Regions from separate parts of the Nitratireductor rhodophyticola genome, predicted to be linked through region 2. Evidence: predicted binding sites of a transcription regulator. Region 2 holds the regulator's gene; each other region holds the start of a gene.
What was found. Region 2 encodes LexA, which represses DNA repair genes until DNA is damaged. Its sites were predicted from a motif close to TGTTCNNNNTGTGTTCNG; they were not measured.
Positions count from the first base shown of each region.

Region 1: a site for LexA is predicted at 3,751-3,768, ahead of parE (DNA topoisomerase IV subunit B). Genes of this name have one in related genera too.
Region 3: a site for LexA is predicted at 6,811-6,828, ahead of rhuM (RhuM family protein). Genes of this name have one in related genera too.
Region 4: a site for LexA is predicted at 5,094-5,111, ahead of KUG85_RS09735 (PA0069 family radical SAM protein). Genes of this name have one in related genera too.

Region 1 covers NZ_JAHSSF010000001.1:357,081-364,780, reverse strand. Annotated here, with positions in the region: gene gcvT (glycine cleavage system aminomethyltransferase GcvT) at 1-458, shown strand, start outside; gene gcvH (glycine cleavage system protein GcvH) at 466-834, shown strand; gene gcvP (aminomethyl-transferring glycine dehydrogenase) at 844-3,645, shown strand; gene parE (DNA topoisomerase IV subunit B) at 3,837-5,894, shown strand; gene KUG85_RS01650 (DUF2336 domain-containing protein) at 5,973-7,118, opposite strand; gene KUG85_RS01645 (MaoC family dehydratase) at 7,264-7,700, shown strand, end outside.
Region 2 covers NZ_JAHSSF010000001.1:569,569-577,268, forward strand. Annotated here, with positions in the region: gene KUG85_RS02670 (DUF4212 domain-containing protein) at 1-213, opposite strand, end outside; gene KUG85_RS02675 (hypothetical protein) at 502-1,032, shown strand; gene glnA (type I glutamate--ammonia ligase) at 1,086-2,495, opposite strand; gene KUG85_RS02685 (P-II family nitrogen regulator) at 2,569-2,907, opposite strand; gene KUG85_RS02690 (NAD(P)H-hydrate dehydratase) at 3,186-4,691, shown strand; gene lexA (transcriptional repressor LexA) at 4,845-5,564, opposite strand; gene KUG85_RS02700 (MarC family protein) at 5,664-6,296, opposite strand; gene gyrA (DNA gyrase subunit A) at 6,528-7,700, shown strand, end outside.
Region 3 covers NZ_JAHSSF010000003.1:725,316-733,015, reverse strand. Annotated here, with positions in the region: gene KUG85_RS14595 (methyltransferase family protein) at 1-37, shown strand, start outside; gene rpmI (50S ribosomal protein L35) at 237-437, shown strand; gene rplT (50S ribosomal protein L20) at 475-876, shown strand; gene KUG85_RS14580 (BUD32 family EKC/KEOPS complex subunit) at 963-1,850, shown strand; gene pheS (phenylalanine--tRNA ligase subunit alpha) at 1,847-2,932, shown strand; gene KUG85_RS14570 (ASCH domain-containing protein) at 2,932-3,354, shown strand; gene pheT (phenylalanine--tRNA ligase subunit beta) at 3,359-5,764, shown strand; gene rhuM (RhuM family protein) at 5,771-6,790, opposite strand; gene KUG85_RS14555 (Gfo/Idh/MocA family protein) at 7,008-7,700, shown strand, end outside.
Region 4 covers NZ_JAHSSF010000002.1:872,135-879,834, reverse strand. Annotated here, with positions in the region: gene KUG85_RS09770 (polyprenyl synthetase family protein) at 40-1,053, opposite strand; gene KUG85_RS09765 (putative signal transducing protein) at 1,234-1,473, shown strand; gene KUG85_RS09760 (tRNA1(Val) (adenine(37)-N6)-methyltransferase) at 1,466-2,248, shown strand; gene KUG85_RS09755 (S49 family peptidase) at 2,332-3,207, shown strand; gene KUG85_RS09750 (hypothetical protein) at 3,257-3,442, shown strand; gene KUG85_RS09745 (4-(cytidine 5'-diphospho)-2-C-methyl-D-erythritol kinase) at 3,467-4,363, shown strand; gene moaB (molybdenum cofactor biosynthesis protein B) at 4,341-4,895, shown strand; gene KUG85_RS09735 (PA0069 family radical SAM protein) at 5,219-6,373, shown strand; gene KUG85_RS09730 (ribonuclease HII) at 6,587-7,330, shown strand; gene KUG85_RS09725 (NnrU family protein) at 7,256-7,700, opposite strand, start outside.

The sequences.
Region 1 (7,700 bases), 210 kb from region 2:
GCGTTCAATGGGTCGGACTTGCAGCCCGCGACAGCCTGCGCTTGGAAGCGGGTCTTTGCCTGCACGGCCAGGATCTGGACGAAAACACCGACCCGGCAAGCGCCGCGATCCTGTGGGCGGTTCCAAAGGCGCTGCGCGAGGAAGGCAAATTCATTGGCGCGCTGGCTCTGCAGAAGATCATCGCAGATGGCGCAAAGGAAAAACGCGTCGGCCTGAAGCCGGAAGGACGCCAGCCCGTGCGCGCCGGTGCACCGCTCATCAACGAGGCGGGCGAGAAGATCGGTCGCGTCACCTCCGGCGGCTTTGGCCCCTCGGCGGGTCATCCGGTCGCCATGGGCTATGTCGCAAAAACGCTCTCCGAGCCCGGCACCCGCCTTTTCACCGAAGTGCGCGGCAATCGCATCGCACTTGATGTCCACTCCCTTCCCTTCACGCCGCAGCGCTACAAAAAAGGATAACAGCCAGATGAGCCAGACCTATTTCACAGAAGATCACGAGTGGATCAAAGTCGAGAACGGCGTCGCAACCGTCGGCATCACCGACTATGCGCAGGAACAGCTTGGCGATCTGGTCTTTGTCGAGTTGCCGGAAGCCGGCGCCACGCTTTCCAAGGGTGACACCGCCGTCGTGGTCGAATCCGTCAAGGCCGCATCCGATGTCTATGCGCCGGCCGATGGCGAAGTCGCGGAAGTGAATGACGCCCTGACCAGCGAGCCCGCCCTCATCAACTCCGCGCCCACCGGCGATGGCTGGCTCTGGAAAATGAAGCTCACCGATGAGAGCCAGCTTGAAGGCCTCATGGACGAAGCCGCCTACAAGGCGTCGATTGCCTGAGGAAACATTATGCCCCAGAACAACGTTCCTTTTGCCGCCCGCCATATCGGCCCGCGTGGGGAAGAAACCAAGGCCATGCTGGCGGCCCTTGGCGTTCCCTCGCTCGAAACACTGATCACGCAGGCGGTCCCGAATTCCATTCGTCTCGGACGTCCGCTCGAGTTGCCGCCGGCCGCCAGCGAATCCGAGGCGCTTGCCGAGCTTGGCGCCGCCATGCGCCAGAACAGGGTGCTGAAAAGCTTCATCGGCACCGGCTATCATGGCGTGAAGGTGCCGCCGGTCATCCAGCGCAACCTGTTTGAAAACCCGGCCTGGTATACGGCCTACACGCCATACCAGTCGGAGATCAGCCAGGGCCGCCTGGAACTCCTGTTCCATTTCCAGACACTGGTGACGGAACTGACCGGCCTGCCGGTTGCCTCCGCGTCGCTGCTGGACGAAGGCTCGGCCGTCGCCGAAGCTGTGGGCATCGCCTGGCGGCACCACCGTTCCAGGCGCAACAGGCTGGCATTTGCCGGTGACCTCCATCCGCAGACGCGCGATGTGGTTGTCACCCGTGCCGAGCCGCTTGGCATCGAGGTCGATGGCGACACGATCGACGATGACACCTTTGCCCTCATCGTCCCGTGGGCCGACACCTATGGCATCTATGGTGACCACAGCGCCCTCATCGCCAAAGCGAAGGACAAGGGTGCCATCGTCATCATGGTCGCCGACCCGCTCGGCCTGCTTTTGAGCGAAACGCCGGCAGCGCTCGGCGCGGACATCGCCGTTGGTTCGATGCAGCGTTTTGGCGTGCCGATGGGCTTTGGCGGTCCGCACGCGGCCTATTGCGCCGTATCGGACAAGCTGACGCGCCTCATGCCCGGCCGTCTCGTCGGCCAGTCGGTCGATGCGCATGGCCGTCCGGGCTACCGTCTGGCGCTGCAGACCCGTGAGCAACACATTCGCCGCGACAAGGCGACCTCCAACATCTGCACCGCACAGGCGCTGCTTGCGAATATGGCCGCTGCCTTCGCCATCTGGCACGGCCCGGAAGGGCTCGCGGCAATCGCCGAAACGGTTCACGGGCGCGCTGTGCGTCTGCATGCCGCACTGAAGGCCGCAGGCGTAAAACTTGCGGGCGACGTGATCTTCGATACGGTCACCGCCACCGTTCCGGGCAAGGCAGAAGAGATCGCCAGAAAAGCAGAGGCCGACGGGCGGCTCCTGCGTGTCATTGACGCCGACCGGATCGGCATCAACGTGGATGAAACCACGGACGAGGACGATCTCGCGGCCCTTGCGACCCTGTTCGGCGCAACGCTGCCGGAAACGGCGCCCCGGCTTGCCCCCGCTGCAGCACGCGGCGAAGGCTTCCTCACCCAGCCGGATTTCCATTCGCACCGCTCGGAAACAGAGATGATGCGCTTCCTGCGCAGGCTCGCCGACAAGGATCTTGCGCTCGACCGCGCCATGATCCCGCTCGGCTCCTGCACCATGAAGCTCAACGCCGCCGCCGAGATGATGCCCGTGAGCTGGCCGGAAGTGGGCGGTCTTCACCCGTTCGCGCCGCCGGAGCACACGGCGGGCTATCGTCGCATGATCGACGATCTTGATCGCTGGCTTTCGGAGATCACCGGCTTCGATGCGGTCTCGCTGCAACCCAATGCCGGCAGCCAGGGCGAATATGCCGGTCTTCTGGCGATCCGCCGCTATCACGCCGAGCGCGGCGAGGCCGATCGCGACATCTGCCTCATCCCCTCCTCCGCCCACGGCACCAACCCGGCGTCCGCCTCCATGGCCGGCATGCGGGTGGTGGTGGTCCGCTGCACGGACGATGGCAATATCGATCAAGACGACCTGAAGGCGAAGGCGGAAGAGCACGCCGACAGGCTGGCGGCGCTCATGCTGACCTACCCGTCGACCCACGGTGTGTTCGAGGAAGGCGTGCGCGACATGTGCGCGGTGATCCACGAGCATGGCGGCCAGGTCTATTTCGACGGCGCCAACCTCAACGCCATGGTCGGGCTTGCCCGTCCGGGCGATCTGGGAGCGGATGTCTGCCACCTGAACCTGCACAAGACCTTCTGCATTCCCCATGGCGGCGGCGGTCCCGGCGTCGGACCGATCGGCGTCAAGGCGCATCTGAAGCCGTTTGTGCCGGGACATGTGGCGCTCGGCAGCAGCCATGCGGTGGCGGCAGCCCCCTATGGCAGCGCGTCGATCCTGCCGATCACATGGATGTATATCCGCATGATGGGCGGCGACGGCCTCAAGCGCGCGACAGAAATGGCGATCCTCAACGCCAATTACATCGCCCACAGCCTGAAAGAGCATTACCCTGTGCTCTACAAGGGCCGCAACGACCGTGTCGCGCATGAGTGCATTCTCGACACGCGGGTCTTCAAGGATCGCGCCGGCATCACCGTCGACGACATCGCCAAGCGGCTCATCGACTACGGCTTCCATGCCCCGACCATGAGCTTCCCCGTCGCGGGTACGCTGATGGTGGAGCCGACGGAATCCGAGCCGAAAAGCGAGGTCGACCGCTTCTGTCAGGCGATGATCTCTATCGCCAGGGAAGCCTCGAAGGTGGAAAAGGGCGAATGGCCAAAGGACGACAATCCGTTGACCAACGCACCGCACACCGCGATGGAGCTGATGGGAGACGAATGGAAGCATCCCTATAGCCGCAGCGAAGCCGCCTTCCCCGAAGGTTCGCTGGCGTCCGCATCCAAATACTGGCCGCCGGTCTCGCGCGTCGATAATGTCAGCGGCGACCGCAATCTGGTCTGCGCCTGCCCGCCCATCGAGGCATTGGCGAGCTGACCAGCACGAAACGGATCGTCTCCCCATCTGGGGAGATGATCGCCCATTTTTGCCGCACCTCTTGGCTGCGGCCTGCGCTTTCTGGTAAAGCGTCGTCCACACACTCCGAACGGAACCGGAACAGGCTTCGCTTTGCCTTGGAATCCATGGCAAACTGCGATGTGATTCGCGGACAGGACACCACACGCTTCATGGACGACAACAACGACCTCTTCGCCGGAATGACCGCCAATGTGGAACGTGCGAAAGCACCGGAGCCGGCAGCCCCCGAGCACAAGCCCGCTGCGCGCCCCGCGCCGTCTCCTTCGCCTGCTGCTTCCGGCGATGGGTACAGCGCGGCCGATATTGAGGTCCTCGAAGGTCTGGAGCCTGTCCGCCGGCGTCCCGGCATGTATATCGGTGGCACCGACGACAAGGCGCTGCACCACCTCTTCGCCGAAGTCATCGACAACTCCATGGACGAGGCGGTGGCCGGTCACGCCACCTTCATTGAAGTGGAACTGGACGCGGAAGGCCATCTCGCCGTCACCGACAATGGCCGCGGCATACCGGTCGACCCGCACCCGAAGTTCAAGGACAAATCGGCTCTCGAAGTCATCATGACAACGCTGCACGCCGGCGGAAAATTCGATTCCAAGGTCTACGAGACCTCCGGCGGCCTGCACGGCGTCGGTGTCTCGGTGGTGAACGCGCTCTCCGAAATTCTTGAAGTCGAGGTCGCGCGCAATCGCCAGCTCTTCCGCCAGACCTTTTCGCGCGGCCTGCCGCAGGGCGGGCTTGAAAAGCTCGGCGACGTTCACAACCGGCGCGGCACAAAGGTGCGGTTCAAGCCGGATGAGCAAATCTTCGGCAAGGGCGCCAAATTCGAACCGGCGCGGCTCTACCGCATGGCGCGGTCCAAAGCCTATCTCTTTGGCGGTGTCGAGATACGCTGGGTTTGCGCGCCTGAGCTTATCGGCGAGAAGGACGAAACGCCGGAAAAGGCGACCTTCCACTTCCCAGGCGGTCTCAAGGACTATCTGAACGCCTCGCTGGACGGCCAGTTTCAGGTCACCAAGGAGGTGTTTTCCGGCCGCAGCGAAAAGAGCTCCGGCCATGGCGCGGTGGAATGGGCGATCACCTGGTATGGCGGCGACGCCATGCTCAATTCCTACTGTAACACCGTGCCCACGCCGGAGGGCGGAACGCACGAGACCGGTTTCCGCAATGCGCTTCTGCGTGGTCTGCGCGGCTATGCCGAACTCACCGGCAACAAGCGGGCCTCCATCATCACTTCGGAAGACGTGATGATTTCGGCAGCCGGCATGCTCTCCGTCTTCGTGCGCGAGCCGGAATTCGTCGGCCAGACCAAGGACAAGCTGGCAACCGCGGCTGCCATGCGCATAGTCGAAAACGCCGTGCGCGATCCCTTCGATCACTGGCTGGCGGAAAACCCGCAGGAAGCCTCCAAGCTGCTCGACTGGGTGGTGGCCCGCGCCGACGAGCGCCTGCGCCGCCGTCAGGAGCGCGAGGTCAGCCGCAAGAGCGCCGTGCGCAAGCTGCGCCTGCCGGGAAAGCTCGCCGACTGCACCATGGGTGCGGCAGCGGGTGCCGAAATCTTCATCGTCGAGGGTGACTCGGCTGGCGGCTCCGCCAAACAGGCACGCAACCGCGCCAGCCAGGCCGTTCTGCCGCTGCGCGGCAAGATCCTGAACGTCGCCAGCGCCGGCACCGGAAAACTGGCCGCCAACCAGCAGATCTCCGACATCACCCAGGCACTCGGCTGCGGCACGCGCTCGAAATACCGCGAAGACGACCTTCGCTACGACCGCGTCATCATCATGACGGACGCCGATGTCGACGGCGCGCACATCGCCTCCCTGCTGATTACCTTCTTCTATCAGGAGATGCCGCAGCTCATCGAAAACGGGCATCTCTACATGGCCGTGCCCCCGCTCTACCGCATCAGCCAGGGCGGCAAGACCATGTATGCGCGCGACGATGCGCATAAGGACGAGCTTCTGGAAACCGAGTTCACCGGTCGCGGCAAGGTCGAGATCGGCCGGTTCAAGGGCCTTGGCGAGATGATGGCGAGCCAGCTCAAGGAAACGACCATGGACCCGGCCAAGCGTACATTGCTGCGCGTTACGGTTCTGGACGGTCAGGAAGCGACGAAGAGCACCATCGATTCCCTGATGGGAACGAAACCCGAAGCACGCTTCCGCTTTATTCAGGAGAATGCAGAGTTCGCCGAAGAACTGGACATCTAGAGCATCGGCCCGAAAAGTGGAATCCGGTTTTCGGGCTACTCCGATTCTCCATCAATAGTTTAGATCGTTGTTCCGGGTTCAGGCAGCGGCGATAGCCTGCGCCTGCACGCGGGCGTTTTCACGCAGCGCGTCGAGATGGATGGACCTCAGAAGGCCGGCCAGTTCAGCAGCATCCTGTACCGGGCCCGACTGCCCGGGCGTTGCACCGATGCTCTCCAGCATCAGCCATGAGACTTCCTGTGCGCCCGCCAGGCGCTTTCCCTGCGCCACTTCGCGCCAGACGGACAGAGCCCGGATGACGGGCCGGTGAACGGGCTTTGCAAGCCCGGCCTTCTGCAGCAGCGCAGCCATCGCCAGGTCGCGGCCATTCACCAGAAGCCCGCTGATCCGGGCCAAAGGCTGCCCTGTCAGGGTCATGAGAACATGACCGAAGAAATCGATCTTTCCATGCGCCACCAGCCTGACGATGAAACTCGTTGTCAGGTCTCCGCGAATGCGCAGATGCTCAACCATTGCTCCGTGTTCTTCCGGATCGATGGTCTCGATCAACGTAAGCGAAGCACGGATACATGCGTCCCGCGTCAGCTTTTCCGCCCGTGCCGCCCCCACCAGCGCCCGCACGAGCGGCGCGTCGCGCAGGGCTTCTCCGAGCTGCGTCAAAAGCACATGGCGGCAATCGGAGGGAAGACGGGGGTCGGCAGCCAACGCCTCGCGCAAAGGTGCATTGCTCCCATGGCGCTCGATCATGCGGCGGAAGCTCACGGCTGCAATGTCTGCGCTCGGGTTTTCGGCCAATGCCAGGCAAGCCTCGAGCGATCCAACCTCGGCGATGGCCGCCGAGACACTCATGCTCAATTGGGGACGTCGCGCTATAAGGTGTTGCGTCCCCCCGCGCCCGTCAGCCACCCGGTCGATCAGGTCAGGGTCGGACAAGACCGGCGAGCGGGCCAGGATCGGGGCTGCAACATCCGGCTGATCCGCCGCCAGGGCCGCCACCACCTGCACCGGCGCGTGTCGGCTCATGGAGAGTGCCTCCGCCAGCGCAGACCGCACTTTTGAAGAAGGATCGTCAAGCAGGGCTGTCAGCGCCGCCTCGGCGGCGTAGCGATCCTCGAACGGAAGCTCTCCGTCGAGATAGGCTCTGGCAAGAGCTGCCGCCGCGCCCGCGCGTTCAGCCACTTTTGCCGTCTGCGTCCACTTGAGAAAATGCTGAACCACCTGCACCGAAGTCACACTCCCGCCCTGTCTGAACCGAACCTAGCGCGAATTCGTATAGGAAACGTTTACCATAAGTGCCCGCTTGCAGGGTGCGGCCGGCCCGCCTATCAAGAAGCTGAAGATCGTTTCGGAGCAGGACGGGAGGAGCGGAATGGCCGGCCTTTATCTTCAGGAGTTCCAGCCGGGACAGGTGTTTCAGCACACGCTGCGCAAAAGCGTCACCGAAAGCGACAACATGCTGTTTTCGACCATGACGCTGAACCCCCAGCCACTGCACATCGATTTCGCCTTTGCCGAGAAGACCGAATGGGGCAAGCCGCTGGTCAACTCGCTCTTCACCCTCGGCCTGATGATCGGCATTTCCGTCCACGACACCACACTCGGCACAACAGTGGCCAATCTTGGAATGACCGAAACCAGCTTTCCCCACCCGGTGTTCCATGGCGACACCATCCGCGTGGAGACAGAGGTGAAATCCGTGCGCGAATCGAAATCCCGGCCCGATCGCGGCATCGTGGAATTCGAGCACCGCGCCTACAATCAGGATGACACGCTGGTGGCCCGCTGCCTGCGCCAGGCGATGATCCT
Region 2 (7,700 bases):
CACCCAGATGATGACGACAAAGGCGATGAGCGAACCCTGGGCGATCATGTAGTAGCCGAAGGGAAAGCCAAGAAACGTGAATTGATTGAGTGTCGAAACCATTGCTGGAACGACAAGTGCGAAGAACGCCCACAGGGCCAGAACCACAATTGTCAGGTTCCTGGTCTTGGCCCAGTAACGATCCCTCACATCATCTGCGTTGTTAGCGGACATGGTGTCCTCCTCCCTAAGAACGTCAGCGACGAAAGTCGTTAACTGCCGCCATTGCGGTTCTATGGATTAGGAATCACAATGGCATGTCTCAAGCATTGGGCATCTTCTGATCAATGGAAATCGAGACATTGGTCGTATGACGGGAGGACGTGTCTTATGGGTGTTGCCTGGTCCAGGGGGATGGCATTCCTGCGCGAAGCGGCTGGGCGTCTCAGTTTGCGGCGGGACAATAGCGTAATCGACGATATCCCGTCCCTATGCAGTTTCGTTGCGACACGCTCTTCATTCGTGGCTCAGAAGAAGCTTTACGGATATCTGAAAGCCCGCATGGGCACACGCTATCCGTCCATGTTCGAAGACGACGTGTTCATCGGTTCCATCAACATTGCCAAGCTCCACGTTTTCGCGGCCTGCCTGTCCGACCTTACCGTTCACGCGGTTGCCAAGATTGGGGCCGAAGGCGCCCTGAGCCAGGATGAGGCCAGCGCACTCGCCCGTCATTGCCATGCAGCGGGGCTGGCCCAAAACGCCGAGGCGCTGCCTGATGCGCAAATCGTGGAAGACTGGCGGGAGCGATTTCACGATCGCATCGCCGATCTGCACTGGCAGAATGCGGCAACCAGTGGCGACTGTTTTTCGGAAAGTCCGAAGGCGCTGTTCAAATGGGCGCCGATTGCCGATGAACTGAAACGCTTCGACCGGGAGATTGTCGAAAACTCGATCCGCTTCGCCTTTGGTGAGGTGACGCGCGCATTTCGGGAACGTGCGGACCTTTCCGCTTTGGCGCGGGACTGGCAAAGCCGCAGCACCAGAGGCTGAAATAAAAAGGGCCCCGTCCGAAGACGGAGCCCTGATCACCCCAACAGATGCAATCAAACGGAGTAGTACATCTCGAACTCGACCGGGTGCGGCGTCATTTCGTAGCGCAGCACTTCCGCCATTTTCAGCTCGATATAGGCGTCGATCTGATCGTCGTCGAACACGCCGCCTGCCTTCAGGAAGCCGCGGTCCTTGTCGAGGCTCATGAGCGCTTCGCGCAGCGAGCCGCAGACCGTCGGCACCTTTTTCAGCTCCTTCGGCGGCAGGTCATAGAGATCCTTGTCCATGGCCTGGCCGGGATGGATCTTGTTCTTGATGCCGTCAAGGCCTGCCATCAGCATGGCGGCAAAAGCGAGGTAGGGGTTCGCGCCCGGATCGGGGAAGCGGACCTCGACACGCTTGGCTTTCGGCGAGGAGCCGAACGGGATGCGGCATGAAGCGGAGCGGTTGCGGGCCGAATAGGCAAGCAGAACCGGTGCTTCGAAGCCCGGAACCAGACGCTTGTAGGAATTGGTGATCGGGTTGGTGAAGGCGTTGATCGCCTTGGCGTGCTTGATGATGCCGCCGATATAGTAGAGGCAGTTCTCCGACAGGCCGGCGTATTCATTGCCGGCGAAGGTCGGCTTGCCTTCTTTCCAGATCGACTGGTGCACATGCATGCCCGAACCGTTGTCACCATAGACGGGCTTGGGCATGAAGGTTGCGGTCTTGCCGTAGGCATTGGCCACCTGGTGGACGCCGTATTTGAACTTCTGGACGCTGTCGGCGCTTTTCAGAAGCGTCTCGAACTTGATGCCCAGCTCATGCTGTGCCGCACCCACTTCGTGGTGGTGCTTTTCAACGATAACGCCCATTTCGGTCAGAACCGTCAGCATTTCGGAACGCATGTCCTGTGCCGAATCGATCGGCGGAACCGGGAAGTAACCGCCCTTTACGCGCGGACGGTGGCCCAGATTGCCCGTTTCATAGTCCGCATCGTCATTGGTGGGAAGCTCGCTGGAATCAAGCTTGAAGCCGGTGTTGTACGGATCGGCCTTGTACTTCACGTCATCGAAGATGAAGAACTCCGGCTCGGGGCCGACATAAACCGTGTCGCCAATGCCCTCGGACTTGAGAAAGGCTTCCGCCTTCTTTGCCGTGCCGCGCGGGTCGCGGTTATAGGCCTCGCCGGAGATCGGATCGAGAATGTCGCAGAAAATCGCCATCGTCGACTGGGCGAAGAACGGATCCATGTGAGCCGTGTCGGGCTCGGGCATGAGCACCATGTCGGACTCGTTAATGGCTTTCCAGCCGGCAATGGACGAGCCGTCGAACATGACGCCGTCGGCGAACATGTCCTCATCCACGGCGGAGACATCCATGGTGACGTGCTGCAGCTTGCCTTTGGGATCGGTGAAGCGCAGATCGACAAACTTCACGTCGTTTTCCTTGATCTGCTTCATGATGTCTTGTGCAGTGGTCATATTCGCCTTCCTATTTGCGATGGTCTTGCCTGATGATCCCGGAGGTCTTCCGGGAAAGAGAATGGTTTGGGGATCAAACGGCGTCGGCGCCGGTCTCGCCGGTGCGGATGCGGATGACTTCTTCCACATTTGTCACGAAAATCTTGCCGTCGCCGATACGCCCGGTCTGGGCGGCCTTGCGGATCGCCTCGATCGCGGCGTCCACGGTCTCGTCCGGGAGCACGACTTCGATTTTCACCTTCGGGAGAAAATCGACGACATATTCGGCCCCGCGATAAAGCTCGGTATGCCCCTTCTGGCGACCGAAACCCTTGGCCTCGATCACGGTTATGCCCTGAAGGCCGATTTCCTGAAGAGCTTCCTTAACTTCGTCGAGCTTGAACGGTTTGATGATCGCTTCGACCTTTTTCATGCCTCAGTGGCCTCCAAATGAGTTCAGGAACGGTGATCCCGCGCCCCTTGTTGCTCCGGTTCGGTTGAAGCACGAAACATGCCAACTCGTGCGGGAGCCTTGCATGAAGCGTGCCAGTCGCTGCATTCTGTGTCCGCACGGGCGAAATCGCGTGGATTGTTCGGGCAGCGACATGTCAGGTCGGGCCTCCGGAGCTTATCAAGGAACCATGCGGTGTGCTGCGCAGTTTGCGACTTGCCTAAAAAATATGCAATGCGCCGAAGAAAGCGGCAAGGTCGATGGGTTTGGAAATTCTGACACCTGAAGAAATGGGCAGCGTGGACCGCAATGCGATCGCTGCCGGGCCTCTCGACGGCTATGGCCTGATGCAGAACGCGGGTGCGGTGGTGCTTGCTGCGATCCTTGAACGTTTCGCCGAGGCGGAGGGATTTCTGGTTCTGTGCGGCCCGGGCAACAACGGTGGCGATGGTTATGTCGTTGCCCGCCTGCTTGCGGAGCGGGGTGTCCAGGTCCGGCTGTTTGCCGAAACCGAACCGGCGGCGGGCAGCGATGCGGCCAGGGCGCGCAGGGATTGCCCTGTTGAACCGAAGCCGTATTCGGAGTTCGAACCCGTTGAGCGATGGCTTGTGGTGGATGCGCTGTTCGGCGCTGGTCTGTCGAAGCCTGTCGAAGGGCGCGAGGCTGCAATCATAGAACGGGTGCGCACCAGCGGGCTCTCCGTGGTGTCGATCGATTTGCCGTCCGGCGTTTCCGGGCTTACCGGGAAGCCGCTTGGCGCTGCGCTCCAGGCGGATCTGACCGTGACCTTCTTCCGCAAGAAGCCGGGGCATGTGCTCGTGCCTGGCCGGCAGATGTGCGGTGTGCTTCTTGTCGCGGATATCGGCATAGCCGAAACAACGCTGGATCGAGCCGAATGGAACACGTGGGAAAACCGACCCGCGCTGTGGCGGGCGGCCTTGCCGGAGATCGGCATCAGCGCCCACAAATATTCGCGCGGGCATGTGGCCGTCATATCCGGCGGCGCCACGTCCACGGGAGCGGCGCGTCTTGCAGCGCGGGGTGCGGCGCGGGCGGGGGCGGGCGCCGTGACCGTGCTTTCACCCGCAAACGCGCTCTCCGTCAACGCAATGCATCTGACCTCGATCATGCTGCGCAAGGCCGATACGGTGGACGAACTGGAGGCGTTCCTGCGTGATCGCGCGCCTTCCGGTGCAGTGCTGGGGCCAGGGGCAGGAACAGGCGAGCGGACGCGAGGTTTTGCGCGCAGCCTTCTCGATCAGGTGGACGATGTGGGCGGGCTGGTTTTCGATGCGGACGCAATCACCGCCTTTCGCGGCGATCCGGAGACGCTTTTCGCCATGATCAAGGCCTCCGCCGCGCAGGTCGTTCTGACACCGCACGAAGGCGAATTCGGGCGCCTGTTTGCAGGTCTTGAAGATGCGCCGGAGGTCTCGAAAGTGGAGCGGGCCCGGGAGGCAGCCATGCGATCCGGTGCAACAATCGTGCTCAAGGGACCGGATACGGTGGTTGCGGCGCCCGACGGGCGGGCAGCCATCAATGTGAACGCAACGCAGCACCTGGCCACAGCCGGGTCAGGCGATGTCCTGTCCGGAATCGTGGCTGGTCTGATGGCACAGAGGATGCCGGCATTTGAAGCAGCCTGCGCGGGTGTCTGGCTTCATGCGGAGGCCGGCGGAGTGTTCGGCCGAGGGCTTATCGCCGAAGATCTGCCCGAGATGCTGCCCCGGGTTCTGCAGTCTCAGTTCCCGGAACATGTCCGCTGAAAGGTCGAAGCGAGCGGGACGTACCGGCGGGGAGAAACGAACGGGGTGTACCCGGCTGTGGAAGAAAAGTGGGGGCTACACAGACGGCTCGACCCGCCGTCGCCGCGTTGGAGGATTTTGCAGTCAGTTTTTTCCACCTGACTGCAACATACTTCAGTAACGGCGCATCAATCCAACCAGACGCCCCTGAACCTTGACCCGGTCGGGGCCGAAAATCCGCGTTTCATAGGCCGGGTTTGCAGCTTCAAGGGCAATCGACGCGCCTTTGCGGCGAAAGCGTTTCAGGGTTGCTTCTTCCTGATCCACCAGCGCGACCACGATCTCGCCCGGATTGGCGGTCTGGGTTTCGCGGATGATGACGGTATCGCCGTCGAAGATCCCCGCCTCGATCATGGAATCGCCCCTGACCTCCAGCGCGTAATGATCGCCGCCGCTCAGCATGTCCGGGGGGACGGCGATGGAATGTGTCTGGTGCTGAATGGCGTCGATGGGAACGCCGGCAGCGATGCGCCCCATCACCGGCACGGAGACGACGCCAGCCAGACCGTCATCATTGCTGGCGGCGGGTTTTGGCTGGGGCGAGGGGGCTTTGCCGAGGCTGCCTTCAATGACGCTGGGCGAGAATTTGCGTGCGCCGGGGTTCAGGCCGGGAGCAATCGAATCGGGGAGGCGCAGAACTTCCAGTGCGCGAGCCCGATTGGGAAGCCGGCGAATGAAGCCACGCTCCTCGAGCGCGGTGATCAATCGATGAATGCCGGATTTCGAGGCAAGGTCCAGCGCTTCCTTCATTTCATCGAAGGAGGGCGGAATTCCTGTCTCCTTCAGCCGCTCGTGGATGAACAGGAGAAGTTCGTGCTGCTTGCGGGTCAGCATGGGCGCCACCGAGAATCAGTTAAAAACAAAACCAGAACATACTCTATATGTTCCAGTTGTGTTCCGCAACTCCCGGCATTTGTGTGCGGTTTACCGGGGCTACGGCGCCGCGAACAGCGCCTTGGCACCATCGGCGACGAACTGCACGGCGAGCGCGGCCAGTATAACGCCGAGAAGGCGTGTCAGGATCGAGCGTCCTGTCTCGCCGAGGAAGCGGTCGACGCGCTCGGCAAGCGTGAAGACGGCGTAGGTGATGACGATCGTTGTCGCCAGGATTGCCAGCAGTGTCGCGCTTCCGGCCAGTCCGCCGAAGGAACCCGAGAGCAGAACGGTGGCCGAAATCGCGCCGGGACCGGCTATCAGGGGGATCGCCAGCGGAAAGGCGGCGATGTTTCGGATCATGTCACGGGTGATGGCGCGCTCGGCGCTCTTCTCATGGCGTTCCTGGCGGCGCTCGAAGATCATTTCGAAGGCGATGAAGAAGAGCAGCAGGCCGCCCGCCACGCGGAAAGCGGGAAGTGTGATCCCGAACACGGAGAGTATGGCGCTGCCGGCCACGCCGAAGAGAGCGAGGACCGCGAAGCCGATGATCGCCGCCCGAACGGCGACCTGATTGCGCTCCGACCGGTTCATGCCCACCGTCAGGGCGAGAAAGAGCGGGGCGAGGCCTGGCGGGTCCACGGTCACGAGCAGTGTGACAAAGGCATTGAATACGGTCTCGTAGCCTAGCATGAGGTCCTCCCTTGCAACTGTCTAGCCCAGTCGGGAGGCTTCGGAAAAGACCCGAATGTGTCTCCTGGCGGGCGGTCTGCGGCAATTTGTCAGTGAAATCATTCACAGACCTTCCATATGCATCTGAAATTGCGTTGGATTTCCCCGGCTTCAATCGCTGCTCTGATTGGAGAATCAGCGGCGCTTCATATATAAGAAGTCAGTGATTCCTTATTCTGTGTGTGACACGATTTGACTGACCAGACGACGCCGACCGGACCGGGCGAGCCCGACGACATCGAGCCGATTTCCATCATCGAGGAGATGCAGCGCTCCTATCTCGATTACGCGATGAGCGTGATCGTGAGCCGCGCTCTTCCGGATGCGCGCGACGGGTTGAAGCCGGTGCACCGGCGCATTCTCTATGCCTCGCACGAGAGCGGCTACCACTGGAACCGCAAGTATGTGAAATCGGCGCGCCCGGTCGCCGACGTCATGGGTAAATACCACCCCCATGGCGATGCGGCGATCTATGATGCGCTGGTGCGCATGGCGCAGGACTGGTCCATGCGCCTTCCACTCATCGACGGTCAGGGCAATTTCGGCTCCATCGACGGCGATCCGCCGGCGGCCATGCGCTACACCGAGTCGCGGCTCACCAAAGGCGCTCACGAGCTTCTGGAAGACATCGACAAGGAAACGGTCGATTTTCAGGACACGTATGATGGCTCCTCCAGCGAGCCAAAAGTGCTGCCCGCACGCTATCCGAACCTTCTGGTCAATGGTTCCGGCGGTATCGCGGTCGGCATGGCGACCAACATTCCGCCGCACAATTTGTCGGAAGTCATCAATGGCTGTGTGGCCATGATCGACAATCCGGCGATCAGCCTGCCCGAGCTGCAGGAGCTGATCCCGGGCCCCGATTTCCCGACCGGCGGTCTCATCCTCGGGCGGTCCGGCATCCGCAGCGCCTACGAGACAGGCCGCGGCTCGATCATGATGCGCGGCAGGGTGGCCATCGAACCCGCCCGCAACGACCGCGAAGCCATCATCATCACGGAGATCCCCTATCAGGTTAACAAGGCCTCGATGATCGAGAAGATGGCCGAACTGGTGCGCGACAAGCGCATCGAGGGCATCTCCGACATCCGCGACGAAAGCGACCGACAGGGCTATCGCGTCGTGGTCGAGCTGAAGCGCGACGCTGTCGCCGATGTCGTGCTAAACCAGCTTTATCGCTTCACGCCGCTGCAGACCTCCTTTGGCGCAAACATGGTCGCGCTCAACGGCGGCAAGCCGGAGCAGATGAACCTGCTCGATCTCCTGAAGGCCTTTGTCCACTTCCGCGAGGAAGTCGTCAGCCGGCGTACGAAATATCTTCTGCGCAAGGCGCGCGACCGTGCGCATGTGCTGGTCGGTCTCGCC
Region 3 (7,700 bases), on a different contig from region 2:
TCTCGGACTGCTGCCCATTCTGTTCCGTCTCTACTGAGCCGGCGCCGCAACGCGGTCAAATCAGGAGTTGCGCAAACCGCCCGCCGCCGCTATAAGGCCGCGTTCCTGGACCGGCCGGCAGGGCATGCCGTGGCGGTCCTTAATGCTGAAATGCGCATGCGCGACACTGTGGGAAGCCGATGCCAACTGGCGCGCTTTTCCGCAGACCGGCGCAGGCGAAAGAACGGAGAAGCAAAATGCCCAAGATGAAGACGAAGTCTTCTGTCAAGAAGCGGTTCAAGGTAACCGCCACCGGCAAGGTGAAAGTCGCAGCCGCTGGCAAGCGCCACGGCATGATCAAGCGTTCCAACAAGTTCATCCGCGACGCCCGCGGCACGATGGTTCTTTCCGATCCCGATACGAAGATCGTGAAGAAGTTCATGCCCTACGGCCTGTGATCGCAGGAACCCGGAACAGATTTAAGGAGATCATGTCATGGCACGCGTAAAGAGGGGCGTTACCGCCCACGCCAAGCACAAGAAGGTCATGAAAGCCGCCAAGGGTTTCTACGGCCGTCGCAAGAACACCATTCGCATCGCCAAGCAGGCGGTCGAAAAGTCGATGCAATACGCCTACCGCGATCGCAAGGCCCGCAAGCGCAATTTCCGCGCTCTGTGGATCCAGCGCATCAACGCCGGCGCACGCGAACACGGCCTGACCTATGGCCGCTTCATCGACGGCCTCAACAAGGCCGGCATCGAGATCGACCGCAAGGTTCTGGCCGATATGGCCGTGCATGAGCCGCAGGCCTTCGCCGCTCTGGTGAAGAAGTCCAAGGAAGCGCTCGTGTACCTCAAGGACACCACCCCGAATGCTTTTGAAAGCGCTGTCGCTTAAGGCTGGCGCTTCCCGAAGCAAACAGGTTTAATTCGGGAAACCCGCGCTGGCAGGGCTGGCGCGGGTTTTTCTTTGCGATGATGACCATGGACAACCAGACGAGACACGAGCAGGACGTCCTTTCGCCGGAGGCGACGGCGGCGCTGCTGCGCCTGCTCATCACCGGTGAGCATCAGCGTGTTTCATCAACCGTGCTGGATGGACATACCGTCTGGATAAAACGCTATGACGTGGAGCGGCAGCCGATCGCCCAATGGCTGCATGGGGCACTGACGCCGCTGATGCCTGCCGCCTTCCTGCGCGCCTCCCCAAGCACGAACACCGCGTCCGCCATCGAGCGCGAAGTGCGCAAGCTCGATGCCTTCCGAAAGGCAGGGCTGCCGACGGCAAAACTGCTGTTCCGCAACGACCGGGTTCTGGTGCTCTCGAATGTCGCTCCCATCGCCCAGAGCGAGCTCGATATGCTGGCGCGTCATGGCGAGGACGGCGCCCATGACGGGCTTCTGGTGCAGGCGGCGGAGGCCCTATGCAAAGCACATCACCTCGGCCTGTGCCATGGCAGACCACATCCGCGCGACATGTTCATCACCGGCGACGGCCGCTGGGGCTTTGTCGACTTCGAAGAAGAGCCCGAAGCCGCCATGCCGCTGGCGACGGCGCAGGCGCGCGATGTGTGGCTTCTTTTCCTGCAGATCTGCATGCAGGCGAAGCGGCCCGACACGCCGCAAAGTGCATTCGATGCCTATTTCGCCGAGCCGCCGCGGCTGGTGGCGGAAGAACTGCGGCGGATTATTCGATTTTTCGCGCCGCTCGTCCCCCTTCTCGGCGCAATCGAGCATTGGGGGCTTGGCAGCGACGGCAAGCGCGTGTTGAAAGCAACACGGTTTTTGAAAACGGCTCTCGGCAACGCGGCGGCCACGCCCGCAGAAATGAGCCAGCACGACATCAAACCCAAAAGGGGCTACGAGGCATGAGCGAACTCGAGGAACTGGAAAAGACCATCGCCGGGCAGATCGAAGCTGCCGCCGACGAGCAGGAGATCGACGCCGTGCGCGTCGCCACGCTCGGCAAGAAGGGCTCGGTCTCGCAGATGCTGAAGACGCTTGGCTCCATGTCTCCGGAAGAGCGGCAGGTGATGGGCCCCGCAATCAACGGGCTGAAGGCGCGCGTCACCGAAGCGCTGACCGAACGACGCGACGCACTGCGCAATGCCGCCATCGACGCACGGCTCGAGCGCGAAAAAGTGGATGTCACCCTGCCCGTGCGGCGGGCACCCGCCGAGCGCGGCCGCATTCATCCGATCAGCCAGGTGATCGACGAGATCACGGCCATCTTCGCGGACATGGGTTTTTCCATCGCCGAAGGGCCGGACATCGAGACCGACTATTACAATTTCACGGCGCTGAACTTCCCTGAAGGCCACCCGGCCCGCGAGATGCACGACACTTTCTTCTTCCCGCCGGATGAGAAGGGTGAGCGCAAGCTTCTGCGCACCCACACCTCGCCGGTGCAGATCCACACGATGGAGACGCAGGAACCGCCGATCCGCATCGTCATTCCCGGCAAGACCTATCGGCAGGATTCGGACGCAACCCACTCGCCCATGTTCCACCAGCTCGAAGGGCTGGTCATCGACAAGACAGCCAATGTCGCCAACATGAAGTGGGTCCTGCAGGAGTTCTGCAAGGCGTTCTTCGAAGTGCCGCAGCTCAACATGCGCTTCCGCCCCTCCTTCTTCCCCTTCACCGAACCGAGCCTGGAAGTGGACATCCAGTGCGACCGCTCGCAGCCGGGCGAAGTGCGCTTCGGCGAGGGCAATGACTGGATGGAGATTCTCGGCTGCGGCATGGTCCACCCCAATGTGCTGCGCGCCTGCAATCTCGATCCGGACGAGTATCAGGGCTTTGCCTGGGGCATGGGCATCGACCGCATCGCCACGCTGAAATACGGCATGCCGGACCTGCGCGACTATTTCGACGCCGATGTGCGCTGGATCGAGCATTACGGCTTCCGTCCGCTGGACCTGCCGACACTGTTCGGCGGATTGAGCGCCTGATGACTTCGCCCGACAGCCATGGCGAGGCGGTTCGTTTCGCGTTCGGCGACAGCCCGGCACTGGCAGATGAACTGCTGGAGCTGGTGCTTGCCGGGCAAAAAACGGCGACCTGCGGAGCCTTGAACGACTTCGAGACCGGCGGCGAGCCGATGCCGCAGGTTGGGCGGCAGGATATCGTCCTTGACGGCAAGGGACGCCCTGCCGCCGTCATAGAGACGGTAGAGGTTACCATTCGCCGCTTTGACGAAGTGGACGAAGATTTTGCACGCGCCGAAGGCGAGGGAGACCTCTCGCTGACATGCTGGCGCGAGGGACATGAAGCCTATTTCCAGCGAAATGGCGGCTTCAGCCCCGATATGAAACTGGTTTGCGAGCGGTTCCGGCTGGTGAAAATCCTGGAACGGCAAGACCCGAAGGAATGATGCCATGAAATTCACGCTCTCCTGGCTCAAGGAGCACCTTGAGACTGACGCCACGCTCGACGAGATTGTCGAAAAGCTCACCATGATCGGCCTCGAGGTCGAGGAGGTGGATGACAAGGCATCGCTGAAGCCCTTCGTGATCGCCAAGGTTCTGACCGCCGAGCAGCACCCCGATGCCGACCGGTTGCGCGTGCTTTCCGTCGACACGGGCGACGGCAAGCCGGTTCAGGTGGTGTGCGGTGCGCCCAATGCGCGTGCCGGTCTCGTCGGCGCCTTTGCCGCGCCCGGAACCTATGTGCCCGGCATCGACGTCACGCTCTCTGTCGGCAAGATCCGCGGTGTGGAAAGCCACGGCATGATGTGCTCGGAGCGCGAATTGCAGATGTCGGACGAGCATGACGGCATCATAGACCTGCCCGAGGACGCGCCCGTTGGCACGTCATTCGCAAGCTGGGCGAAGCTCGACGATCCGGTGATCGAGATCGGCCTGACGCCGAACCGGCCAGACTGTACCGGCGTTCACGGCATCGCGCGCGATCTTGCGGCGGCGGGCCTTGGCACGCTGAAGGAGGCACCCATCGCCGCGGTGGCGGGCAAGGGGGCCTGCCCTGTCGAGCTGACCATCGAAGCACCGGAGCTTTGCCCCGGTTTCGCGCTGCGACTCGTGCGCGGCGTGAAGAATGGCGCCTCGCCAAAATGGATGCAGCAGCGCCTGACGGCCATCGGCCTGCGTCCGATCAATGCGCTGGTCGACATCACCAACTATGTGACCTTCGACCGGGGCCGCCCGCTCCACGTCTTCGATGCCGCCAAGGTGAAAGGCAATCTCACTGTACGCCGCGCCAAGGATGGCGAGACCGTGCTGGCGCTCGACGAGCGCGAATACAAGCTGACGCCGGAAATGTGCGTCATTGCCGACGAAAACGGCGTTGAGTCCATTGCCGGCATCATGGGTGGCGAGCATTCGGGTTGCGATGAGAACACCACGGATGTGCTGATCGAATCCGCCCTATGGGATGCGATGAACATTGCCCGCACGGGCCGCGACCTAGGCATCATCACCGATGCGCGCTATCGCTTCGAGCGTGGCGTCGACCCGGAGATGATGGAACCCGGCCTTGAGCTTGCCACGCAACTCGTTCTCGACCTGTGCGGCGGCGAGCCGACGGAAAGCCGCGTGGTTGGATACAAAGGCTATGAGCCACGCAGCATCACCTTCCCGGTGAGCGAGGTGAAGCGCCTGACCGGCCTTGAGGTTTCAAGCACTGAGAGCAAAGACATTCTCAACCGCCTCGGCTTTACCTCCACCGGCGATGGCGAGGTGCTGGACGTGTCCGTGCCGTCCTGGCGTCCGGACATCGACGGCAAGGCCGATCTGGTGGAAGAGGTGATGCGCATTCACGGTGTCAACGAAATCGCGCCGCAGCCCCTGCCCTCTCATGGCGCGGTCAACGGCCAGATCCTCACCGTGTTGCAGAACCGCACCCGCCAGGCGCGCCGCGCGCTGGCCGTGCGCGGCATGTTGGAGGCGGTCACCTGGACCTTCATCGACGAGACCCAGGCAAAGCTCTTCGGCGGCGGGAACGCTTCCCTCAAGCTTTCCAACCCGATTGCCGCTTCCATGTCGGACATGCGCCCCTCGCTTCTCCCGGGCCTCATCGCAGCCGCCCAGCGCAATGCCGCGCGTGGCTATGCCGATGTGGCGTTGTTCGAAGTGTCGAGCACCTATGAGAACGACAGCTATGAAGGCCAGCGCCGTGTTGCGGGCGGCATTCGTCGCGGCACAGCGGTGATGGACGGCGCGGGACGGCACTGGTCGGGCAACAGCGCCTCCGTCAGCGTGTTCGATGCCAAGGCCGATGCGCTGGCGGCCCTTGAGGCTGCGGGCGCTCCGGTGGACAAGCTGCAGATCGTCGCGGAGGCCCCCGCATGGTATCACCCCGGTCGCTCGGGAACGATCCGTCTTGGGCCGAAAATCGTGCTCGCCGCATTCGGCGAAATCCACCCACGCACGCTGGAGGCACTGGATGCCGAAGGGCCGATCTGCGGTTTCGAGGTGTTCCTCGACGCGATCCCCGAACCAAAGGCCAAGGCGACACGCACCAAGCCGCGCCTCGACCTTTCGCCCTTCCAGCTCGTGCGGCGCGACTTCGCCTTTGTGGTCGACAAGTCTGTCGAGGCGGCAACCATCGAGCGGGCGGCGGCGGCAGCCGACAAGAAGCTCGTCACCGGTGTGCGCGTGTTCGACATTTTCGAGGGCGCCTCGCTTGGCGAAGACAAGAAGTCCGTTGCCATCGAAGTCTCGATCCAGCCGCGCGACAAGACGCTGACGGATGAAGAGCTCGAAGCCATCGCCGGCCGCATCGTCGCCAATGTCGGCAAACAGACCGGCGGCACGCTGCGGGGTTGATAGCGTTCAGCGGCGCCCTTTCGGCAACCGTTTCGCTTCGCGGACGAGTGCAGCAATGTGCTCGTCCGCTTTTTTGTGGCGCTCGATCTTTTGTTGTTTGGAAAACCGCTCGAATTCCGCGCGCGCATGATCCTTTGCAGCATCCGCGCTCACACTGCCGCCCGATCGCAGGACGGCCCGGCCAAGGTTTTCGAGCTGTTGGTCGAGAAGCCGCGTTGCATCCTCCATGACAACCAATCGGCCCAGCTTGGCCTGATCCTCGAAGATATCCAGAAGGATGGTGGTCAGGCGGTTGAGTTCACTGATTTCGGCCTCGGCAAGATAGTTCTTGGAGACGGTCACGTCCCGCTTGCGGATCGTGTCGCCCGGCCAGCTTTGCAGTCCCATATTCTCGAGGCGATGATCAGCGCGTGCCATTACCACTTCCGAGGGTGTCTGCGAAACAACTGCATAGATCAGCTTGGCCTGCGTTTTCTGGAAGAAGCTCTGCGCTTTTGCGGCGCTGCCGTCATAGTCTTGACAGAGTGCGCAGATGGCTTGCAGTTCACGATAGACATTGGCCTCATCCGAGCGAATGTCGCGGATGATCTCCCGCAATTCGGCGATGCGGTCGCGCTCCTGCTTGAGGCGCGCTGAATCCACCACAAAGCCGCTGCGTGCAAACTGAACCAGAATTCCCGTGGCCCAGCGTCGGAACAGGGTCGCCTGCGCGGAGGAGACGCGGTAGCCGACTGAAATGATCATGTCGAGGCTGTAGAGCGTGACTGGTTTTGTCGACCGAGCAATTTGCATTTTCTGCAAATTGCTCTCCTGCTCCAGTTCCCCCTCGGCAATCACATTCGAAATGTGCCGGGATATAACCGAGATATCACGCCCGAAAAGCCGCGCAATCTGTTCCTGCGTCATCCAGAGCGCTTCGCCCTCGTAGCGAATGTCGAGTCGGAGCCCCTTTTCACCATCGTAAATCAGAAACCGGTCTCCGGTTTCTGCATCTTCCACGAGATGGACGGGTTCATCCGCTTTCATGCGCCTCTCCAAGGGGTTTCCAGAACATTAGCAGAACAAAATGACGCGCGAAACCTTGCCGGTTTTCAATCCCCGGCATAGAGCGGATCACCGTTTCATAGAAACGCCGCTCCGCTCAATCCTTCCCTCTCTTCCCGCATTTGTGCAGACGTCAGGTGATTCCACCTGACGGCAAAATGCTCTATGTGTTTGCCTGCGCAAAACAGGAGGAAAGTGTATGTTCCGTTGGGGCGTTCTTTCGACGGCCAGGATTGGTCGCGAGCAGGTTATTCCGCAGATTCAGGATTCGGAAAACGGCGTCGTGACGGCGGTCGCCAGCCGTGATTCGTCGAAGGCGCAGGCCGTGGCGAACCGCTTCGGTATCCCCAACGTGTTTTCTTCCTATGACGCGCTTCTCGCCTCGCCCGATGTGGATGGCGTCTATATTCCCTTGCCGACCTCCGACCATGTTGCCTGGGCGATCAAGGCGGCGGATGCCGGCAAGCATGTTCTGGTGGAAAAGCCGCTGGCGCTGGACGCCAAGGATATTGCCCGCGTGATCGAGGCGCGCGACCGCAACAATGTCGTCGTGTCGGAAGCCTTCATGGTCACCTATCACCCGCAATGGCACAAGGTGCGCGACCTGATTGCTGAAGGTGCCATCGGGCGGCTGCGGCATGTGCAGGGCGTGTTCTGCTATCACAATGTCGATCCCGAAAACATGCGCAACAGGCCAGAGCTCGGCGGCGGCGGTCTTCCCGACATCGGCGTCTATCCGACGGTGACCACGCGCTTTGCCACCGGCCTGGAGCCCGAACGCGTGCAGGCCATGGTGGAGCGCGATCCCACCTTCGGCACCGACATCTATTCAAGCGCCAAGGCCGATTTCGGGTCCTTCGAGCTGAGCTTCTACGTGTCGACACAGATGGCG
Region 4 (7,700 bases), on a different contig from region 2:
TTTGCGGAAACGCTTCAACGGGGACTGTCTCCCCTGATATCAGGTCACCCGGCTGATGCAGAAATCAATCACATCAAGAAGCGCGTCTTTCTGCGGCGTCGGCCTGAGCGGTGCCAGCGCATCGCGGGCGATTTCGCCAAAGTGGCGCGCCCGTCCGATCGTGTCGCCAATTGCGCCATGCTTGTGCAAAAGCCCGATCGCCTTCTCGAGCGCCGCGTCGTCGCACTGATTGTCCTCGATGGCGCTTTTCCAGAAGGCCCGTTCATCCGGGCTGCCGCGGCGATAGCTCAGGATCACCGGCAGGGTCACTTTGCCCTCGCGAAAATCGTCGCCGACATTCTTGCCGAGGTCCGAGCTCTTGCCGCCATAGTCGAGTGCATCGTCGACAAGCTGGAACGCCAGGCCGAGATTGGTGCCGTAGGAGCGCAGCGCCGCGCGGTCGTTGCGGGTCGCGCCCGCCACAACGGGGCCGACTTCGGCAGCCGCCGAAAAGAGGGCGGCCGTCTTCGCCTTGATGACCGCCAGATACTCGTCTTCGGTCGTCTCGAGGTTCTTGGCGACGCTGAGCTGAAGCACTTCGCCTTCGGCAATGACGGACGCCGCCGTGGACAGGATGTCGAGCGCGTCGAGCGAGCCGACCTCGACCATCATGCGAAACGCCTGGCCAAGCAGGAAGTCGCCCACCAGAACGCTTGCCTGATTGCCCCAGATCATGCGCGCTGTCTTGCGGCCACGGCGCAAATCGCTTTCATCCACCACGTCGTCATGCAGCAGCGTGGCCGTGTGCATGAACTCCACACTGGTGGCGAGCTTCACATGCCCCTCACCCTCATAATCGAACATCTGGGCGGCGGCGAGCGTTACCATCGGGCGCAGGCGCTTGCCGCCGGAATCGATGAGATGTTTTGCCAGTTCCGGGATGAGCTCGACGTCCGAACCGGCCTTCGACAGGATCAGTTCGTTGACGCGCGCCATTTCGTCAGCGGTCAGGTCCATGAGGCTTGCGACGGAGGCTGCGCCACGCTTGCCATCGAGATTCAACACTACACCCACAGATGGTCCTCCAATCACGACCGGACACGGACCGGCACGGCCGGACCGAAACGTTCAAAACATTCCGGGCAATCTAGTGCCCTGCCCCCACGCGGGGCAAGCGGCGAATGCGCACGGTGCGCTTACCCGCCAATCACGAAGTCGTTTACAGGGGTTGCGCAAACTGTCAACGTCGCGCCCATGATCGAACTTGTCCGTACCAATGATCCCGTGGTCATTTCCTTTGTTGAGAGCCTCCTGCGCGACGCCGGCATCGCTTGTTTCGTCGCGGACCAGAACATGAGCATTATGGAAGGCTCGCTCGGCATCCTGCCGCGCCGTGTCATGATCGACGCGAATGACGAGGCGGCGGCCCGGCAATTGCTGAAAGATGCAGGCATCGGGGATGAAGCCCGTTTCGATGATGGAAACAATGCCTGACACGCGTACCGAAGGTTTGCACAGCGTCGATTCCTTCCATCGCGATGCGTTCCGGCTCGTCCAGCCCACGGGTCGCGGCCACCGCTCCGGCGTCGATGCCATGCTCGTGGCCTCCGCCCTGCCGGGCAGCCTTGAAGGCGCAGTTGCCGATCTCGGTGCCGGTGCCGGTGCTGCCGGTTTCGCCGTCGCCGTCCGTTGTCCCAAAACCTGTGTCACCCTTGTCGAGAATGCTCCGGAAATGGCCGAATGCGCCCGCCGCAGCATTGCGCTGCCGGAAAACGCCGCCTTTTCCGACCGTATGCGCCTGATCGAGGCCGATGTCACGCTGTCGGGCGATGCGCGCGAGAGGGCCGGGCTTTTGCGCAATGCCTATGCCGCCACCATCATGAACCCGCCCTTCAACAGCGCCAGCGACCGCGCCACGCCGGATGCATTGAAGCGCGCCGCCCATGTCATGGACGACAACCTTTTCGAGGCATGGCTGCGCACGGCAGCCGCCATCACCAAGCCAGGCGGATTTCTGGCGCTGATCGCTCGCCCCGCCTCGCTGTCGCCCATTCTCCAGGCGCTTGAGGGCCGTTTCGGCAGTGCGCGCATCGTCCCGGTGCATGGGCGCGCCGGCAATCCGGCCATCCGCATTCTCCTGCGAGCGCAGAAGGGCAACCGCGCCGGGCTGACGCTCGAACCGCCCCTCATCCTGCGCGACGCCGACAACCAGGTGACCGAACGCGCCGAGGCGCTGACCAACGGACAGGCGGCGCTTTTCGGCGATTGAACGCGCCCGGCCATTGCACGAACCGCGCAAATGCCTACATGCTCACGAGCAACACGTTCCATTCTTCTGGAGTAAGCACGCCCTTGCGACGCCTTGTCAGCCGTCTCGTCCCCAAAAAACTCCGCGGTGATGCCGTCACCATTCCGGTGATCCGGCTTTCCGGCGCGATCATGCCGTCCAACAGCCTGACACGCCAGAACCTCTCGCTCGCGACCACCGCGACCGTGATCGAGAAGGCGTTTGCCGTGCCCGACGCGCCGGCCGTCGCCATCGCGCTCAATTCGCCGGGCGGCTCGCCCGTGCAGTCGCGCCTGATCTTCCGCCGCATCCGCGATCTGGCGGTGGAGAAAGACAGGAAGGTCTTCATCTTCGTCGAGGATGTGGCCGCTTCCGGCGGCTACATGATTGCCGCAGCGGGCGACGAGATCATCGCCGACCCCTCCTCCATCGTCGGCTCTATCGGCGTCGTGTCCGCCGGCTTCGGCTTTCAGGAGCTTATCAAGAAGATCGGCGTTGAGCGCCGCGTCCACACGGCCGGCCAGAACAAGGCGATCCTCGATCCCTTCCAGCCGGAAAAGAAGGAAGACGTCGAGCGCCTGAAGGCCCTGCAGCTCGAGATGCACGAGATGTTCATCAATCTCGTCAAGGAGCGGCGCGGCGCCAAGCTCGCCGACGATCCGGAGCTTTTCACCGGTGCCTTCTGGACGGGCACGCGCGCGCTCGATCTCGGTCTGGTTGACGGTCTCGGCGACATGCGCTCCGTTCTCAAGGAACGCTATGGCAAGAAAACGAAACTCGCGCTCATCACCCAGCCGCGCGGCCTGTTCGGACGCAAGCTCGGTATTTCCAGCAGCGCCGGCAGCATTCCGGATCTCGGTGCTGCAATCGCCGGCAATGCCGCCACGGGTCTGATCGAGGCTGCCGAGGAACAGGCGCTCTGGCGCCGTTTTGGACTTTGACGAGGCGCGCCCGGGCGTTAAACTCGCGCGCGAAACCGGAGGATCGACAATGCCGCAACTGATCTTCTTTGCCGCGGTGGGCGTGGTGGCCTATGTCGGCTACCGCAAATTCGTCCGCGAGGCAGAGCGCGTCACCGCAAAGGCGCGGCGCGCGCGCAGGGAAGCGGCGAATGGCAGCATGGGAACGCTCGTCTACGACCCGAAGACCGGCGAATACCGCGTCGCCAAAGACTGATACCTGAGTAGAAGCATGCAAAGCATGATCGCCCCCGCCAAGGTGAATCTGGCGTTGCACGTCACCGGACGGCGCGTCGACGGCTATCATCTGCTGCACAGTCTTGTCGCCTTTTCCAGCCATGGCGACCTGCTCGAGGTGGAAGACGGGGCGGAAGACGATTTCTTCGTTTCCGGCCACTTCGCCGCCCATGTCCCCATCGGCGAGACCAATCTGGTCACCCGCGCCCGCGATCTTCTGCGTGAAACATTCGGGGAGAGAGCCGGCGCACCCGTCCATCTGCACCTTGAAAAGAACCTGCCCGTCGCCTCCGGCATCGGTGGCGGTTCGGCCGACGCGGCTGCCGCGCTCAAGCTTCTCGTCCGCCACTGGCAGATCGACGTCGACGAGGTCGCGCTCGCCAGGCTTAGCCTCAGCCTTGGCGCAGATGTCCCCATGTGCCTGTCCTCGAGACCGCTCCTTGCGCGCGGCATCGGCGAAACGCTCGAGGAACTGCCGCATTTCCCGGCCCTGCCGCTTGTTCTGGTGAACCCCAACATCCCGCTCTCCACACCAGATGTCTTTTCAGGGCTTGAGCGGCGCGACAATGCTCCCCTGCCCGCCCTCGACACGTTCCCCGACACCGTATCGGCCGCCAAATGGCTCGAAGGCGCGCGCAACGATCTGGAAGAGCCGGCCTGCCGGCTCGTACCGCAGATCAGGGATGTGCTCGGCGCTCTCAGGGAAGCCGGCGCGCTTGCCGCCCGCATGTCCGGTTCCGGGGCCACCTGTTTCGGCGTCTTCGGCTCGTCGCACAAGGCGCGTCAGGCCGCATCCATTCTTGAAGCCCGTCATCCCGACTGGTTTGTCCTTGCCACCCAAACCACTGCCCCAGAGCACGGCCAGACCGAGCATGACCATGCCCACTACGCCAGCGCGTGATTTCATCCCCGTCCGCTTCGCCGTGCTGACCGTTTCCGACACGCGCGGCCTTGAGGACGACCGTTCCGGCCAGACCCTTGCCGAACGGATCGCGCAGGCCGGCCACACGCTCGCCGACCGGAAAATCGTCGCAGACGATATCGAAGCCATCCGCATGGCTGTCAAACTGTGGTGCGCCGATCCCGGGGTCGATGCCGTCATCACCACGGGTGGCACCGGCTTCACCGGGCGCGACGTGACGCCGGAGGCTCTGGAACCGCTGTTCGACAAGCGCATGGATGGCTTCTCGCAGGTCTTCCACCGCATCTCCTACGAGAAAATCGGCACCTCCACCGTCCAGTCGCGCGCCACCGCAGGGCTTATCGACCAGACCTTCGTCTTTGTCCTGCCCGGCTCCACCGGCGCCTGCCGCGACGCCTGGGACGGTATCCTGAAAGACCAGTTCGACTACCGGCACATGCCGTGCAATTTCGTGGAAATCATGCCGCGCCTGGCCGAACATCTGAAGCGCGGCGGCGGCAAGTCCGCCTGATCCCTTCCTGAGCTTGAAAACCTGAAGCATTTTGCAGTCAGGTGGAATCACCTGACGTCCGCACAAATGCGGAAAAACAGACAGATAGAGCGGAGCAGCGTTTCCGTGAAACGGTGAACCGCTCTGAAGACTGCGGCACCGTCACCGCGATCCCTTCCGCACGCCTGTGGAAAACTCGCGCGCCTCGATTTTGCCAAAAGTTCTTGCTTTGTTCTTATTCTTCGAATAGGAATAGATTCATCGGCAGCGACGCTGATTCTGCTTTCGGCTTTGGTCCCCGCGTACTGGAAAGCCAGCGAAATCGCTCAGTCATGGAGCAAGCCATGGAACAGATTGTGAGAGCAGATGCAGCCGCCTTCGATGGCGGCGGGGCCGCGATGGCCAACACGGTTATCGACCGGTCGGGCATTCGCATCGATTCCGAGCGCCGGCGGGGCCGTGCCGCAGGCATCAATCCATCGGGCCGCTATGAGCCGGTCTCCCGTCATGTCTTTGACGATGGCTGGGGTTCGCTTGAGGAATTGCCGCCCTTCAAGACCGAGGTCCAGGTGGAAAGGCCGCGCACCATCATCACGCGCAACGCCTCGCCCGACATCTCCTTTGACCGTTCCATCAATCCCTATCGCGGCTGCGAACATGGCTGCGTCTATTGTTTCGCCCGCCCCACCCACGCCTATATGGGTCTGTCGGCGGGGCTCGACTTCGAGGCAAAGCTCTTTGCCAAGCCGGATGCCGCCCGGCTTCTGGAGCGTGAGATTTCCAAACCGGGCTATCAGCCGCGCACCATCGCCATCGGCACCAACACCGATCCCTACCAGCCCATCGAGAAGAAATACCGCATCATGCGCGAGATTCTCGAAGTGCTTGAGGCGCACGGGCACCCCGTCGGCATCGTCACCAAGTCGGCGCTCGTCATGCGCGACATGGATATCCTCTCCCGGATGGCCGAACAGGGGCTGGCGAAGGTGGCGCTTTCCATCACGACGCTCGACCGCAAGCTTGCCCGCACCATGGAGCCCCGTGCGGCAACGCCCCCGCGCCGTCTGGAGACCGTGCGAGCGCTGAGTGAAGCCGGCATCCCGACATCGGTGATGATGGGGCCTGTCATTCCCGGCCTCACCGATTGCGAGATAGAACGCATCCTGGAATCCGCGGCCACTGCCGGCGCGCGCGAGGCGGGCTATATCATCCTGCGCCTGCCGCTCGAGGTCAGCCCCATTTTCAAGGAGTGGCTTCTGCGCCATGCACCCGACCGTTATCGCCACGTCCTGTCCCTGATCCGCTCCATGCGCGGCGGCAAGGATTACGACGCCGAATGGGGCAAGCGGATGAAGGGCACCGGCCCCTATGCCTGGCAGATCGGCCGGCGCTTCGAGATCGCGGCAAAGCGGCTCGGGCTCAATCAGGAAAAGCGCAGGCTGAGAACGGACCTGTTCAGGCAGCCGCAGCCGGGAGGCGAACAGCTCATGCTGCTTTGACAGCGCCCTGCCCGATCCGCCTCCTGCTTCGGCATCGCAGATCGACGCATCGGAGCGGCACCCTGTTTCCGTAAGACAGCGCCGTTTCCGACAGCACACCCTTCCCGTCCGGCTTGCATCCCCGTAGCCGACGGAAGCTTCCCGGCCCATCCGCCCCCTCGTTGCCGGGAGGCCCTTGCGGAGAATCGGAAGCGATGCGAGCATCGCCGCATCATGGCTCGCACGCGTTCCGATTCTCCCACTCTTTTCAACCTGCCCGTTCGTCCCGACTTCCAGATGGAGGCAGGCCTTCTGCGCGAGGGGCTTGCCCCCGTGGCAGGGCTCGACGAGGCGGGACGCGGTCCGCTGGCAGGCCCTGTTGTCGCCGCCGCAGTCATTCTCGATGTGAACCGTCTTCCCGACGGGCTGGACGATTCCAAACGGCTTTCCGCCGAGGCGCGCGACAGGCTCTTCGAAGCCATCATCGAGATGGCCGTCAGCGTCTCCGTCGCGTCCCTCAGCGCTGCGAGCATTGACGGATCCGACATCCTGCGCGCCAGCCTTGAGGCCATGCGCCGCGCAGCGGCCGGGCTTTGCGTCACGCCGCTCTTTGCACTGGCCGATGGCCGCGATGTGCCGCCGGGGCTGTGCTGCCCGGCGCGTGCCGTGGTGAAGGGCGATCAGCGCAGCCAGTCCATCGCCGCTGCTTCCATCGTCGCCAAAGTGACGCGGGACCGCATGATGACGCGTGCGGGCGGTGTGACGCCGGCCTACGGTTTCGAGGCGCATATGGGCTACGGCACCAAGCGCCACCGCTCAGCCATAACGGAGCATGGCGCAGTGTCGCGCCTGCACCGGATGAGCTTCGCCCCGCTGCGCGATCTTGGACCGTCGCTACCCGCCTCAGAAAGGCGAAACACCGATCAGCCACTGGTGGAGGCCGGCGACAAACACGCCATAGATCGCCAGCCCGCCTAGAACGGCAACCGCATCCCCCGTCCACCCAACAGGCTGCCTGACCTTGCCGCTGCCGGGCCGGTTCGCAGCCGAAATCCAGTCGATCGCCGCCCAGACGGCGAAGCCGCCGAAAAGCGCTACGTCTGCAAGCGTTCCGTTCGCCATGAGATGAGCGATGCCCCACAGAACCGTCGCGAGCAGCATGGGGTGGCCCACAGCCATCCTGATCCGGCTCGGCACATAGGCGGCGATGAGCAGGGGAAAGACGGGCAGAAGGAGAACAAGCGCCAGATGGCGCAGCGATACAGGCGGTGCGTAAACCAGTGTCGGGGCCATACGGGCCAGGCCATAACCCCACACAATCAACACCAGCCCGACAATCGAGATCCCG